Regions from separate parts of the Streptomyces sp. 2323.1 genome, predicted to be linked through region 2. Evidence: riboswitches for the same ligand, from Rfam matches in the RefSeq annotation. Region 2 holds a riboswitch; each other region holds the start of a gene.
The links. Region 2 has a riboswitch for cyclic di-AMP ahead of CPH93_RS18455 (M23 family metallopeptidase). Riboswitches for the same ligand answer to the same signal wherever they lie in the genome.
Positions count from the first base shown of each region.

Region 1: another riboswitch for cyclic di-AMP. It lies ahead of CPH93_RS08215 (M23 family metallopeptidase); the one in region 2 lies ahead of CPH93_RS18455 (M23 family metallopeptidase).
Region 3: another riboswitch for cyclic di-AMP. It lies ahead of CPH93_RS20735 (LysM peptidoglycan-binding domain-containing protein); the one in region 2 lies ahead of CPH93_RS18455 (M23 family metallopeptidase).
Region 4: another riboswitch for cyclic di-AMP. It lies ahead of CPH93_RS13185 (C40 family peptidase); the one in region 2 lies ahead of CPH93_RS18455 (M23 family metallopeptidase).

Region 1 covers NZ_LT907981.1:2,048,276-2,052,047, forward strand. The annotation lists gene CPH93_RS08205 (HPr family phosphocarrier protein) at 1-9, shown strand, start outside; gene CPH93_RS08210 (GntR family transcriptional regulator) at 403-1,092, opposite strand; gene CPH93_RS08215 (M23 family metallopeptidase) at 1,378-2,157, opposite strand; cyclic di-AMP (ydaO/yuaA leader) riboswitch at 2,170-2,326, opposite strand; gene CPH93_RS08220 (M16 family metallopeptidase) at 2,535-3,772, opposite strand, start outside.
Region 2 covers NZ_LT907981.1:4,313,029-4,316,800, reverse strand. The annotation lists gene CPH93_RS18460 (aldo/keto reductase) at 1-471, opposite strand, end outside; gene CPH93_RS18455 (M23 family metallopeptidase) at 571-1,713, opposite strand; cyclic di-AMP (ydaO/yuaA leader) riboswitch at 1,725-1,871, opposite strand; gene CPH93_RS18450 (DUF2332 family protein) at 2,163-3,323, shown strand; gene CPH93_RS18445 (PP2C family protein-serine/threonine phosphatase) at 3,353-3,772, opposite strand, start outside.
Region 3 covers NZ_LT907981.1:4,809,735-4,813,506, forward strand. The annotation lists gene CPH93_RS20730 (transglycosylase family protein) at 14-1,057, shown strand; cyclic di-AMP (ydaO/yuaA leader) riboswitch at 1,309-1,476, shown strand; gene CPH93_RS20735 (LysM peptidoglycan-binding domain-containing protein) at 1,484-2,149, shown strand; gene eno (phosphopyruvate hydratase) at 2,489-3,772, shown strand, end outside.
Region 4 covers NZ_LT907981.1:3,189,545-3,193,316, reverse strand. The annotation lists gene CPH93_RS13195 (C40 family peptidase) at 1-314, opposite strand, end outside; gene CPH93_RS13190 (hypothetical protein) at 639-992, shown strand; gene CPH93_RS13185 (C40 family peptidase) at 1,239-2,384, opposite strand; cyclic di-AMP (ydaO/yuaA leader) riboswitch at 2,392-2,561, opposite strand; gene pcrA (DNA helicase PcrA) at 2,862-3,772, shown strand, end outside.

The sequences.
Region 1 (3,772 bases), 2.3 Mb from region 2:
ACCGTCTGAGCCCCTCGGGCTCTCTGCTGTATGCGGCGGCCCCGCCGCGGTAACCGGTCACCGGCTGCCGCGGCGGGGCCGTTTCACTGCGCCCTGAGTCCGAGGCGGGGCAACGGTGTGCGAGGTCGCCGCATGCGCATGACCGCGCGGGTGCACCGGAATTCCCCGGCCGCCCGGAAATCCGGGACGGGCGAGAAATGGTGCGCACCATGAAGCATGGCATTCCGGTGCCGTAAAACGCGCACCATTAACCATCCGCGGCGCCGAAGAATGGGCATCCGAATACCGGCGGAATACGCGCCGGAGAAGGGAGCTCACTTCGCCGCACCGAAACCCGTTCCACACGTCCCACACTTCCCGTACTTCTTCGCGTGTGGGACTTCTTTGTATACGGGACGGTTGTTAAGGGCGGACGCGCACCGTGTTGACGGGCGGTTTCGGATCCCTCACCTCGGTCTTGAGCGGCCGCCGCAGCCGGTACACCGGGAGCGAGCGCTCGACATGGGCCGCCATCAGGGCACGGGCCCGTTCCGCGTCCCCCCGGGCCACCGCGTCCAGCACGGCACCGTGTTCGTCCCACGACTCGCCGGCCCGGACCGGCGGTTCCACGGTGTACATCCACTCGATCTTGCGCCGCAGCTGGGTCAGCAGGGCCGTCAGACTGGGGCTGCCGACCGCCTGGGCCAGCGTCTCGTGGAACCAGTCGTCGAGTTGCTGCAGGTCCGCCGGATTGCCGTGACGGGCCCGCTCGCGGCCGAGGCGTACCAGACCGCGGAGCACCTTGAGGTGGGCGGGGCTGCGGCGGGCGGCCGCGCGGGCGGCGCCCAGCGGCTCCAACAGGGCGCGGATGTCCAGGAGATCGGCGGCCTCCTGTTCGGTGGGCTCGGCGACGCAGGCCCCCGCGTGGTGGCGGGTGGTGACGAAGCCCTCGGACTGCAGGGTCCGCAGCGCCTCACGGACCGGCACTCTGGATACGCCGTAGCGGGCCGCGAGGATCTCCTCGATCAGCCTGCTCCCCGGCGCCAGCGCACCGGAGACAATGTCGTCGCGAATCGCCGTGCACACCGCATGCGCGGAAATATGGCCTCGCATCTCCCGAGCCTCCGCCGTAATCCCCTGGAAACGCCACCGGTCGGCGGCTTTTCCGTGACTCTATTCGACCGGAGGGGATTTTCCGACGGGCACCGAATATTCATGGATATTTTTGGCCGGAAGTCGCGGGCGAGCAGGCCCCGTATCCGGTGCACCCCGGGCCCGGCAGCCGCGCCGCCGAAACGCCGCGCCACATACGCCGAAGCCCCGGTCGCGGGGCCGGGGCTTCGGGAGGACGTGCGGTGCGAGGCACCCTCCCGGGCGGCGGGGCGGGCGAGCGGGAGGTCAGACGTTGACGCCGTGCGCGCGCAGGTAGGAGATCGGGTCGATGTCCGAGCCGTAGTCGGGACCGGTGCGGGCCTCGAAGTGCAGATGCGGGCCGGTGACGTTGCCGGTGGCACCGGAGAGGGCGATCTGCTGGCCGGGGGTGACGTGCTGGCCGACCGAGACGGCGAACGACGACAGGTGACCGTACTGGGTGTACGTACCGTCGTTCATCTTGATCACGATGTTGTTGCCGTACGAACCGCCCCAGCCGGCCTCGACGACAGTGCCCGAGCCGACGGCATGGACGCTGGTGCCGGAGGCGGCGTGGAAGTCGATGCCGGTGTGGCTGCCCGAGGACCACAGACTGCTGGACGCCTTGTACCCGGTGGAGATGTAGGAGTCGGCGACCGGCGCGACAAAGGTGTTCAGGCGCTTGCGCTCCGCGTCGCGGGCGGCGCGCACCTTGGCCTTGTGGACGGCCTCGGCGCGGCGCTTGGCCTCATCGGCCTGCTTCTTCGCCAGGGCTTCGGCCTTCGCCTGCGCGGCGGCGGACTCCGCGGCGGCGCGCTGCGCGTCGGCCTGGGCTGCGACGTGGCTGGCAAGCTCGTCACCCAGGACGACGGCCTGCTGCAGACCCGTGTCGTGGGCGGGTGCCACGTCGGTGGCGGCCAGCGCCGGCGAGGCCACGGAGGCGACCACGCCGCCGGCCGCAAGGGTGGCTATGCCGGCGACCTTGCGGGTCGTCCGGGCAGGGCGGTCGGCGCGGCGGTGTTTCCCGGTGGCACGGATGAACGCCATGTACTGGCTTGTCCTTTCCCTCCTTCTCGCCTACCGGGTTAGCTGACGGGTTCGGAGCAGGAAGGTCTCCTACGGGCTCCTCGGGAGAGGAGTCCGATTCACCCCAAGGGACGTGTGGGTCCCCGGCTCCCCTGGCTCGCGCCGTACGGGGACTCGGCGATGACTGCCCGGTGCCACTGTTGTGGCGGACTTGTGACGAACAGCCGGACCGACGCTAAACGGGGCCACTTTCCCTGGGCAAACAGATGCCGTTTTTTGTGCGGGATGCCACAAGAACCGGCGCAACCAGCCGTAAGAAAACGGACATACAGCGGCTCCCGTGGCGAGTGAGTGCCACGGGAGCCGCTTTGTCGATATATGACCTTCCGTCACGCGGACTAGCCGCTGACGACCGTCACCTCGCCGATGCCCAGCGCCTTGACCGGCTCGGCGATCTGCGCCGCATCACCCACGAGGACCGTCACCAGCCGGTCCACGGGGAAGGCGCTGACCGCCGCCGCGGTCGCCTCGACCGTCCCGGTCTCCGCGAGGCGGGCGTACAACTGCGCCTGGAAGTCGTCCGGGAGGTGCTGTTCCACCTGGTCGGCCAGCGTGCCCGCGACGGCCGCCGCGGTCTCGTACTTCAGCGGCGCGACCCCGACGAGGTTCTGCACGGCGACATCCCGCTCGTCGTCGGTCAGCCCCTCTGCCGCGAGGGTGCGCAGCACCTTCCACAGGTCTTCGAGCGCCGGGACGGTGGAGGCGGTGTCCACCGAGCCGCTGATGGCGAGCAGCGCGGCACCCGTGGCCCCCTCGGGGGACGTGGGGGCGGTGGAGCGGAGCACCTGGCCGAACGCGCGCACCCCGTAGGTGTAGCCCTTCTCCTCCCGCAGCACACGGTCCAGACGGGAGGTGAGGGTGCCACCCAGGCAGTACGTGCCGAGGACCTGCGCGGGCCACACCCGGTCGTGCCGGTCGGAACCGATCCGGCCGATGAGCAGCTGCGTCTGGACGGCCCCGGGGCGGTCCACGATCACCACGCGCCCGGTGTCGTCGGCGACGATCGGCGCGGCCTTCAGCGGCTCGGCCGTCGAGCCGCTCCAGGCGCCGAGGGTGTCGGCGAGCGCCGCGCCCAGGTCGACGCCGGTGAAGTCACCGACGATGACGGCGGTGGCCGTGGCGGGCCGTACATGGGCGTCGTAGAAGGCGCGGACGGCCGCGGCGTCGATGCGCGCGACGGTCTCCTCGGTGCCCTGGCGCGGGCGCGACATGCGGGCCGTGGCCGGGAACAGCTCCTTGGACAGCGCCATCGCGGCGCGCCGGGCCGGGTTGGCGAGCTCGTGCGGGATCTCGTCGAGGCGGTTGCGGACCAGCCGCTCGACCTCGCTCTCCGGGAACGCGGGGGCGCGCAGCGCGTCGGCGAGCAGGCCGAGCGCGCGGTGCAGCCGGGAGGCCGGCACCTCCAGGGAGACCCGTACACCGGGGTGGTCGGCGTGCGCGTCCAGGGTGGCGCCGCAGCGCTCCAGCTCGGCGGCGAACTCCTCCGCGTCGTGCTTGTCGGTGCCCTCGGACAGCGCCCGCGCCATGATCGTGGCGACGCCGTCCAGGCCCTCGGGCTCGGCGTCCAGCGGAGCGA
Region 2 (3,772 bases):
GGCGATCTCGCGGACCTTGCCGGCCCGGACGAGGTCGTCGAGGGCGGTGAGGAACTCCGAGACCTCGACCGATTCATCGTCGTAGTGGGTGTAGTAGAGGTCGATGTAGTCGGTGCGCAGACGGGTCAGGGACTCGTCGACCGCGGCCTTGATCGTCGCGGCGGACAGGCCCTTGTAGGCCGGGTGGGCGCCGACCTTGGTGGCGATGACGACCTCGGAGCGGTTGCCGCGTGAGGACAGCCAGTTGCCGATGACGGTCTCGGACTCGCCGCCCTTGTTGCCCGGGACCCACGCCGAGTAGACGTCGGCGGTGTCGATGAAGTTGCCGCCGCCCGCGACGTACGCATCGAGCACGGCGAAGGACTCGGCCTCGTCGGCCGTCCAGCCGAAGACATTGCCGCCGAGGGAGAGCCGGGAGACGGAGAGCGAACCGAGGGACGTGCGGGTGCGGGGGGCTGGAGTCGCGGTCATGCTTGGTGCAGCGTCGGCGGGACGGCAGTTATTCCTGCCTCCTCCCGCCCACGCCGCACCTCGCGCGGCCGCGCCCAACGGCGCCTGCCGTCAGGGGTGTTACACCTTGATCCCGTGGTCCCGCAGCCACGGAATCGGGTCGATCGGGTCGCCGGCGCCGGGGCGCACCTCCAGGTGGAGATGGGGGCCGGTGACGTTGCCGGTGGCGCCGACGCGGGCGATGACGTCGCCGGTGCTGACCTTGCCGGAGGTCTTCACCATCGAGGACAGATGGCAGAACCAGAGTTCGGTGCCGTCGTCGAGGGTGAGGACGATGCGGTAGCCGTACGAGCCCGCCCAGCCGGCCTGGGTGATGGTGCCGGAGTGGACGGCCTTGACGGGTGTGCCGGTCGGTGCGGCGAAGTCCTGTCCGGTGTGGTCCGCGGCCCAGCGGTCGCCGGACTCGCCGAAGCCGGCGGTCAAGGTGAAGGAGGCGACGGGGGCGGTATAGCTCTGTGCCAGTTTGGCGAGGCGCTCGGCCTCCGCCTTCCGACGGGCCGCTTCTTCGGCCTGGCGCTTGGCCTCCATCTCGGCTGCCTTCTTGGCGGCTGCGGCCTTCTCGGCCGACGCCTGGTGGGCGGTGGCTTCCTTCGCGGCCTGCTGGACAGCGCTGTGTTCGGCGGTGTCGCGGGCCTCCTCCTCGGCGGCGCCCTGCTGCGCGTCGGCCTGCTGGAGGATCCGGCTGCGCAGCGCCTCACCGGGGCCGGCGGACCCGTCCTCCGCGCCCGCGCGGGTGGCCTGGGTGAGGGGGCCGGAGGCGGCGGCAACCGTGGAGCCGGAAGCCGGCGCCGCGGAGGGGTCCGCGTCCGATATGAGGCCACCGACGACGGGGAGGGACGCCGCATCCGGGAGCGCGTCGGAGAGGCCGTCGGCCATCCCGCCGACGTCGGGCATCGAGATCGGAACCGGCGGGCGGTCCTCGGCCGAGGCCATTCCGCTCGCGCCGACCGCAGCGATCACGCCGACGCCCAGGACCGTGCCGCCGCGGGCGAGGCCGCCTGAGCGCTGCTTGGCCACCCGGTGCTTACCGCGGACGGATCGGACGGATTCTTCGGTGGGATTCCATTCCTCCCACGGACCGTCGCCGTTCCCGTCCGGATCACCGGGGCCCGGGAAGGCACCATCACCAGGGCCCGGGAAGACACCTCGGTCATCGATCTCGTAGGCGGACGGACCCTCGGGGGCAGGCCTGTTGGACGCCACGGAGGCGCACTCCTTTCCTTCCTTCTCGCCTACCGGGTTAGCTGACGGGTTCGGAGCAGGAAGGTCTCCTACGGGCGCCCGCTGGCGGAGGGCGTCCGATTCACCCCAAGGAAGTGGTTCCCCGGTTCCCTTGGTGCAGTTCGAGGTGCTGGGGGTGCGTGAAAAGCGCGTGCGGGATTCGGCGTCGGCGCACGGTGCCGCCTCTTGCGGCGGCTGGGACGACCGCGCTCCGTTATCGGACAGTAATAGAGATCGCATCCGAATTCCAAGCCTTCCCGCGAATCCATACGGCCGGTACCCGAGCTCTGGCCTGGACTTCTCGGCCCATCGAGGTCGCAACCGGACGAGTTGCCCGCCCGGCTCTAAACGATCTCGCGCTGATTGTGCGTCAGTTGTTATGCGGAGGGGTGCCCCTCAGTGACGGAACGTGAGAGCAGTAACGTCGGATCATGGTCGTCAACACCGGGAACGTCGCGGGCGCCGCCGGTGGCGCGTGGGCAGTGGCGGAGCGATACCGGGAGTTCTCCTGGCGCGAGGCGCAGGGACGGTCCGAGGCGCACGAGGAGTTGAGCGCGCGGATCGGTCAGGACCAAGAGTTCTGCGAGCTGCTGTCGGGGTCGCTGCCCGCCGGCGGGAAGCAGCAGCCGGCCCTGCTGCTCGCCGCCGTCCGCCATCTCGACGGCCCGCACGCCGATCTGGGCCCGCGCGGTGCGGCCGCGTACACACGCTGGCGCGAGTGGACGGTCCGGCACTGGGACGAGGTGCGCGCGGTCGTGATGCGGCGCACCCCCCAGGCCGACGAACCGGCCCGCTGCGCCGCCCTGCTGCCGCTGCTCGCCGGCCTGCCACAGCCGCTGGCACTACTGGAGGCCGGGTCGTCCGCGGGGCTGGGCCTGCATCCCGACCGCTATCGATACCGCTACGCGCACACCCCGTATGCGGACGAAGCGGAGGAGACGGAAGAGGGGCCAGGACGGGCCGACGGTGCGGGCCCTCGTGTCGAGATCGAGGCCGGGGCACCGGGGAGCCCGGCGGTCTTCGGATGCCGTACGGACTGGGCGGCCCATGAGCTGGCCGGCCCGCTGCCAACGATCGTCTGGCGGGCGGGTATCGCTCCCGATCCGCTCGACCCGGTCGCCGAGCCGGACGATCTGCGCTGGCTGCAGGCGTGCGTCTGGCCGGGCGACGAGGAGCGGGCGGCGCGGCTGTCGGCGGCCGTCGAGGCGGTGCGGGCGGCGCCGCGGCCGCGGATCGTGCGCGGCGATCCGCTCGGCGAACTGCCCGCACTCGCCGCCGAGGCGCCGCCCGAGGCCACCCTGGCCATCTTCCACAGCGCCGCGCTGGGCGGCCTTCCGCCCGCCCGCCGGGAGGAGTTCGCGCGTCTCGTACGGTCGCTGCTGGACGCCCGGCCCGGCGGCGGGCACTGGATCTCCCACGAGCCGCACTCCGTCCTGCCGTGGCTCACCCCGCCCACGCACCGCTCGCCCCACCCGGACCCGCAGTACACCCGCCTCACCCTCGCCCTGGACGGACGCCCGGTCGCCGTCACCGGCCCGTACGGGCAGAGCCTGCACCGGCTGCCGGGCGCGGCACCCGCACCGGCGAGCTGAGCCCCGGCCCGCCCCCTACGGCCCCACCCTTACTCCCCCATCGGCCGCTGCACCGCCAGCAGGGCCACGTCGTCGGCCGGTTCGCCGCCCGTGTGCCGGGTGATGTCCTCGACGAGGGTGTCCAGGAGGACGTCCGGGTCCGGGAAGCGGCCGCCGCGCAGCCTGCCCGACGGGTGATAGCAACGGCCGAACAGATCACGGGCCGTGGCCACCCCGTCGGTGAAGCAGAGCAGCAGGGCACCGGCCGGGAAGAACGTCTCGGCCGGCCGACCGGGCGGGCTGCCCATCCCGCCCGTCCCCAGGGGGAGCCCGGTCTCCGCGGGAAACAGCTCGCGCAGCCCGCCGTCCGGGGTGAGCAGCAAGGGGAACGGATGGCCCCGGTGGAGCACGCGCAACACGGACGGCTCGTCGGCGGGGATCTCGGCAAGGAGGGCGGTGGCGAAGTGCTC
Region 3 (3,772 bases), 500 kb from region 2:
GAAAGGCATCCGCATGCGTTCCGGGACCGGCCGACACCGTCGCCCCCGTCAGGCACCGGCCATCTTTGTCACCGCGGGAGTGACCGGCGCCGGCATCGCCCTGCCGCTGCTCGGCGCGAGCGGCGCCCACGCCGCCGACACCACGACCTGGGACAAGGTCGCCCAGTGCGAGAGCGGCGGGGTGTGGAGCGCGGCCTCGGGCAACGGCTACTACGGCGGCCTCCAGCTGACCCAGGAGATGTGGGACAACTACGGCGGCTCGGCCTACGCCTCGCGCCCCGACCTCGCCAGCCGCGCCCAGCAGATCGCGGTGGCCGAGTCGATCCTCGACCACCGCGGTCCGGACGTCTGGACCAGCTGCGCGGCGAGCGCCGGGCTGACCCAGGACGGCCGTGCGCCGGAGGTCAACCCCGGCAGCACCAGCACCCCGGAGCCCGCCCCGTCCGACGGCGGGGACTCCCCGGACCCCTGGGACCAGCCCGGATCCTCCGGCATGCACGACGGCTCGGACTCCACGGGCACGCAGGACGAGCCGGGCGACGACACGGACAGCCGGCCGTCCGACGAGCCGACCCCGTCGCCCGACGCCCCGGACACCGACCGCAGCGGCGACCCGTCCGGCAAGCCCGACCCGTCCGGCGCCGCGACGCCCGGCGACCGGCAGGAGGACCCCTCGCCGTCCGCCGACCCGTCCGACGCCGGCAGCCGTCCGGACACCTCCGGCACGCCGCAGGAGACGCCCGCACCGGGCCGGCACCGCGGCGATGCGGACAACGAAGCAGGTCAGGGCGGTCAGGACAGTCAGGGCGACGAGGACGGCGGCCGGGCCTCCGGCGGCCGGCACGCCTCGCGCGGCGGCGACGCGCACCGTACGGGCCCGGCGGCCGACGGCGACTACACCGTGCGGCCCGGTGACAGCCTGTCAGCCATCGCCACGGCCCACCGGCTGCCCGGCGGCTGGGGCGCGCTCTACGACCGCAACGAGGGCGTCATCGGCTCCGACGCGGACCTGATCCAGCCCGGCCAGGTGCTCGATCTCGGGCAGAACGCAGGCTAGTTCGCCCCCCTTCGCCCCCTTTGGTGAAAGTGAGACAAGGGTCTCGTTGACCTCAGGGGGCGAAGAACCGTCCGCCCCCGCCGCACCGCGTCCCACCTGCGGAGATGTGCCCCACTCGTGATCGAAATCGGTCAACTTGGTTCAGATGGTGGGGTTTGAACACCAAGGGGGTTGCTGCTTAACGTCAGGACCGCTCGCCAAAGCGGGCCCTCCGGTCACACGCCGAATCCTGCCGGTGATCGGGGGCAGTTGACGCGCAAGCGCCGTAGGCAGGAGCGGGGGAACCAAGGTAAGTGCCGGCCCCGCCCGCGAAAGCGGGCGACCGGCTTGGGGTGAAGACGGATGCGCCAGCGCATCCGGCCGGGCAACTCACAGCCCGAACCCGACAGCTCACCTCGTAGGCGCCGGTGAGGAAACGAACGAACCATGCTGATCAACAAAGGCAAGCACAGTCGTCCCTCCAAGGCCGTCCGCGTCGCCACCCTCGCCGGTATCGCCGGCGCTGCCGTGGCCGTCCCGCTGATGGGCGCCACCTCCGCCTCCGCCGCCTCCGTCAGCACCTGGGACAAGGTCGCCCAGTGCGAGTCCGGCGGCAACTGGTCGATCAACACCGGTAACGGCTACTACGGTGGCCTGCAGTTCTCCAACTCCAGCTGGGCCGCCGCCGGCGGTACCCAGTACGCGCCGCGTGCCGACCTGGCCTCCAAGAGCCAGCAGATCGCCGCCGCCGAGAAGCTCCTCGCCATCCAGGGCCCGGGCGCCTGGAGCTGCGCCGGTGCCGGCAACCTGACCGCCGGCGGCCCCGCCGCGAACGTCGACACCTCCGGCTCCTCGGCGCAGACCAAGTCCGCCCCGCAGCAGGACACCAAGACCGAGGCCAAGAAGGCCCCGGTCGCGCCCGAGAAGCGTGCCTCGCGCTCCACCGAGCGCAAGTCCATGGGCCACGGCAACTACACCGTCAAGGCGGGCGACACCCTCGCCAAGATCGCCAAGGCTCACGGCACCAGCTGGAAGTCGGTCTACGAGGCCAACAAGTCGGTCATCGGCGGCAACCCGAACCTGATCCTCCCGGGCCAGAAGCTCAACGTCTGAGCCACCTCCTCACCGGGACTCCGGCAGGCCCGAGCGGCGGGCCCGCTTCCTCGGTGAGACAGCCCCGCCCGGCGCGCCCTTCCCCCCAGCGCGCCGCGGCGGGGTTTCTCACACCCCGGGTCGCACCCGGGTGAGATCCGCTGCGGCCGCACGCCGGTGACCGGCTGCGATCCACTCCTTGTCCCGGTTGGCGAACAAGGGCCCAAAGGTCCCGTGAACAGGGCCTTTGGGCTCTTCATTCGGCAATTCCGTCCCACGGAGCGGGCCAAGGGCAGGCGGACGCGCCCGGGGCCGTTAGGCTCATGCAGCAGAACGCCAGACACCCACGAAGGAGACAACGTGCCGTCGATCGACGTCGTCGTAGCCCGCGAAATTCTCGACTCGCGAGGTAATCCCACGGTCGAGGTCGAGGTCGGCCTCGACGACGGCAGCACCGGCCGTGCCGCCGTGCCGTCCGGCGCCTCCACCGGTGCCTTCGAGGCCATCGAGCTTCGTGACGGTGACCCGAACCGCTACCTCGGCAAGGGTGTGGAGAAGGCCGTCCTGGCCGTCATCGAGCAGATCGGCCCGGAGCTCGTCGGCTACGACGCGACCGAGCAGCGGCTGATCGACCAGGCGATGTTCGACCTGGACGCCACCGACAACAAGGGCTCGCTCGGCGCCAACGCCATCCTGGGCGTCTCCCTCGCCGTCGCGCACGCCGCCTCCGAGGCCAGCGACCTCCCGCTGTTCCGCTACCTGGGCGGCCCGAACGCGCACGTCCTGCCCGTCCCGATGATGAACATCCTCAACGGCGGGTCGCACGCCGACTCCAACGTGGACATCCAGGAGTTCATGATCGCCCCGATCGGCGCGGAGTCCTTCTCCGAGGCGCTGCGCTGGGGCGCCGAGGTCTACCACACCCTCAAGAAGGTCCTGAAGGAGCGCGGGCTGTCCACCGGCCTCGGTGACGAGGGCGGCTTCGCCCCCAACCTGGGCTCCAACCGCGAGGCCCTCGACCTCATCCTGGAGGCCATCAAGCAGGCCGGTTACGCCCCCGGCCAGGACATCGCGCTCGCGCTGGACGTCGCCGCCTCCGAGTTCTACAAGGACGGCAAGTACCAGTTCGAGGGCAAGGACCGCTCGGCCGCCGAGATGACCGAGTACTACGAGGAGCTGGTGGCGGCCTACCCGCTGGTCTCCATCGAGGACCCGCTGTTCGAGGACGACTGGGCCGGCTGGAAGGTCATCACCGACAAGCTCGGCGCCAAGGTGCAGCTGGTCGGCGACGACCTGTTCGTCACCAACCCCGAGCGCCTCGCCCGCGGCATCGAGGAGGGCTCCGCCAACGCGCTGCTGGTGAAGGTCAACCAGATCGGCTCGCTGACCGAGACCCTGGACGCCGTCGAGCTGGCCCAGCGCAACGGCTTCAAGTGCATGATGTCGCACCGCTCCGGTGAGACCGAGGACGTCACCATCGCCGACCTCGCCGTCGCCACCAACTGCGGCCAGATCAAGACCGGCGCCCCGGCCCGCTCCGAGCGCGTCGCCAAGTACAACCAGCTGCTGCGCATCGAGGAGATCCTCGACGACGCCGCGGTCTACGCCGGCCGCTCCGCCTTCCCGCGGTTCCGTCACGGCAGC
Region 4 (3,772 bases), 1.1 Mb from region 2:
TTGAGCTTCTGGGTCCGGCGGGCGGCCTCGTCCTGCAGCCTGCTCAGCTCCTGGCGTGCGGTGCCGGCGGCTTCCTTCGCACCGTTGTAGTTCTGGGTGGCCACCTCTGCCTCCTGGTACAGCGCGTTGATCCGGCCCTTGACCTGGGCGGGGGTGGGCGGGGATGCGGCCTGGCCGGTGCCGTCGAAGACGGTGGCGGTGGCGGCACCGGCGAGTGCCAGTGTGGCGGCGGTACGGGCGGTGCGGGTGCCGCCGGTCAGCGAGGCGAGCGGATGCTGCCTGGGCTTGCGGTGCGAGGCCACGGTGGCCGTCACTTCCTTCCCTTCGAGCCGGGGGCCGGCGGCGGTCCGTCACGGGGGCAACGAACCGCCGCCGCACCTCGCGGCGAGGCGGCCGACAGGACGCCGGTGGGGGGCCGGCGAAGGCGGGGAGTCGACCGCCTGGAGGAGGACGCTAAGCCTGGGTGTCGCGCCGGGGAGTCCGATTGCCCGGCATTGTTCGCTTTCGACCGGTGCCGGTGTGCGGATGACCGTGCCGTCGGCGGCTGCACGGCCGGTACCGGTCCGGCCTGACCGAAGCGACGATTGTGGGCGCCCTGCCCGCAGGGCCGTGCTATGCGGCGGCTACGATCCCGCACTATGGACGTAGTAATCAATCTCTTCGTCGGCCTGCACATCATCGGCATCGCCGCCCTGCTCGGCGGCTTCATGACCCAGATGAAGGCGATGGGCGCGGGCACCGCCCGCTTCGTGCCGGCCATGCTGCACGGCGCGCTGACGATGCTGGTCACCGGCGTCGCGCTGGTCGGCCTCAACGAGGCCCAGGGCCACCACGTCAACACCCTCAAGATCGGCATCAAGATGGCCGTGCTGGTGGTGATCCTCGCGCTGGTCTACGTCAAGCGGGACGAGGAGACGATCGCCAAGCCGCTCTTCGGCGCGGTCGGTGCGCTGACGATGGCCAACATCTTCATCGCGGTGCTCTGGACCTGAGCGGCGCCCCGGTTCGAGTCTGAGCGGCGCCCCGGTCCGGACCTGCCCGGCGCCCCGGTCCGGACCTGCCCGGCGTCCCGGTCCGGACCTGAGCGGCGCCCCGGGATTCCGGGCAAGCGGACCACCGCCCCACAACAGCACACCGCGCGGTCCTCGCACTCCGTATTCGGAGGCGACGGCCGCGCGGTGGCGTGTGGGGGGTGACCGTGGGGGGTGGTTCCGTGGGGGAGCGCAGGGCACTGGGCCTCAGCCCGGGCGGACGCTCCCGTAGATCGGCATGTAGTAGATCGATTCCTCCCGGACGCTGGCGCCCGGGTGCGGCGCGTGGATCATCTTGCCGCCGCCTATGTACATCCCGACGTGGCTGATGTCGTCGAAGAAGAAGACCAGGTCACCGGGTTGCAGATCCTTGGTGGCCACTCGCTGGCCGACCTTGACCTGGTCCCAGGTGGTCCGCGGCAGCGTGACGCCGGCCGCCTTCCACGCCGCCTGCGTCAGGCCCGAGCAGTCGTAGGAGCTGGGGCCGGTGGCGCCCCAGACGTACGGCTTGCCGATCTGCGCGCGGGCGAAGGCGAGCGCCTGCTCGGCCTTGGTGGAGGACGAGTCGCCGGTCGAGCTGCCGGTCCCGCCACCGGTCTGGCCGCCCGTCGAACCGCCGCCGTCCTGCTGCCGCTGGCGCTCGCGCTCCTGCTGCCTGCGCGCCTCCTCCTCGGCCTTGCGCTTGGCGGCCGCCTCCTTCTGGCGCTCCAGCGCGGCCAGCCGCGCCTTCTCCTGGGCGGTCAGCCGGGACAGCAGCTGACGGGCCTCGGACAGCTTGTCCTGGACGGAGCGCTTGGACTCCTTGAGGGAGGCCTGGGACTTCTGCAGCTGCTCCAGGCTGTCGGTCGCCTTGACCCGCTGGTGCGCCGCGGCGGCCGCCTGCTCCTGGTAGTCGGTGACGGCCTGCTTCTGCCGGCCGGTCAGCCGCTCCATGAGGTGGCTGCGGTCGAAGAACTGCTGCGGGTCCTTGGCGAGCATCAGCTGCGCCGTCGGGTTCATCCCACCGGTGCGGTACTGCGCCGAGGCGAACATGCCCAGCTGGTGCCGGGACCGGTTCATCTGCTCGGCACGCTTGGCGGCGGCATTGAGCAGCCCGTCGACGGTGTGGCGCTGTGCGTCGGCGCGCTCCTTGGCCCCGTTGTACTTCTCGGTGGCCAGCTCGGCCTGGTGGTAGAGGTCGTCGACCTTCTTCTTGACCTCTTCGATGGTGGGCTTGGGCGCTCGGGGGGCCGCGTCGGCGGACTGCGAGAGCAGGGTGACCGACGCGAGGGCCGCGGTGGTGAGCCCGGCAGCCGTACGGCGGCCTCCGGGCGAGGCGAGGACGCTGGTGCGCGGCTTGCGATGGGACGCCAAGGCCGGCAACTCCTTCCGTGGACCGCCTACCGGGTTAGCTGTCGGGTTCGGGCGGTGTCGATGACGGAAGGCTTGCCCTACGGTCCTGACGTCCGCCTGAGACGGCCGTACGGATCGATTCACCCCGGTGGTGCTGGTGGGTCCCCGGCTCCGGGTGCCGTGAGGCAGGGCCGGACTCGGCGCGGCGGCCCGTGCGGACGCTGTCGTACGCGGGGAGGCGGGCTGCCTGAGCGAGGACGTTAGCCAACTCGTGTGGCTCCTGTGAAGGCTGATGTTCGATATGCCCGAAACCTTTTTGTGACCTGAACGCGATCCGGGGGTTGTTGTGGCAGATGTCGGATTCGGGTAGACGACGCGCGCCCGGGCTGCCCCGGACCCGGCCCCCCGACCCGCGGACCGCCCCGCGAGCCCCGAATTCCGCCGACAATCGGCACTCCGCGGCGGGCTGTCAGTGCGGCGGCCTAGACTCGGTGGGCGATGAGCAGCCTCTTTGACGACAGCTTCCTGGCGGACCTCGGCCACAAGGGCGAGGAGCCCCCGCCGCCTCCCGAGGACGAGCACGAGCCGGCCCCCGAGGAGATCCCCGACGACCTCTTCGGCGGGAAATACGACGCGCCCGGCCCCCGGGAGACGTACTACCGCGACGGCGCCGCCCGCCCCGCCGTCGACCCCGCCGCGCTGCTCGAAGGCCTCAACGACGAGCAGAAGGCCGCCGTGGTGCACACCGGCGGCCCGCTGCTGATCGTCGCCGGCGCCGGCTCCGGCAAGACCCGGGTGCTCACCCACCGCATCGCTCATCTGCTGGCCGAGCGCCATGTCCACCCCGGCCAGATCCTCGCGATCACCTTCACCAACAAGGCCGCGGGCGAGATGAAGGAGCGCGTCGAGGAGCTCGTCGGCCCCCGGGCGAACGCCATGTGGGTCTCCACCTTCCACAGCGCCTGCGTCCGCATCCTGCGCCGCGAGTCCAAGAAACTGGGCTTCACCTCGTCCTTCTCGATCTACGACGCCGCCGACTCCAAGCGCCTGATGGCCCTGGTCTGCCGCGATCTGGATCTGGACCCCAAGCGCTACCCGCCCAAGTCCTTCAGCGCGAAGATCTCCAACCTCAAGAACGAGCTCATCGACGAGGAGACCTTCGCCGGGACGGCGTCCGACGGTTTTGAGAAGACGCTGGCCGAGGCGTACGCGATGTACCAGTCGCGGCTGCGCGAGGCCAACGCCCTGGACTTCGACGACATCATCATGACGACGGTCCATCTGCTCCAGGCCTTCCCCGATGTCGCCGAGCACTACCGCCGCCGCTTCCGCCATGTCCTCGTCGACGAGTACCAGGACACCAACCACGCCCAGTACACCCTCGTCCGCGAGCTGGTCGGCCCCGCCGA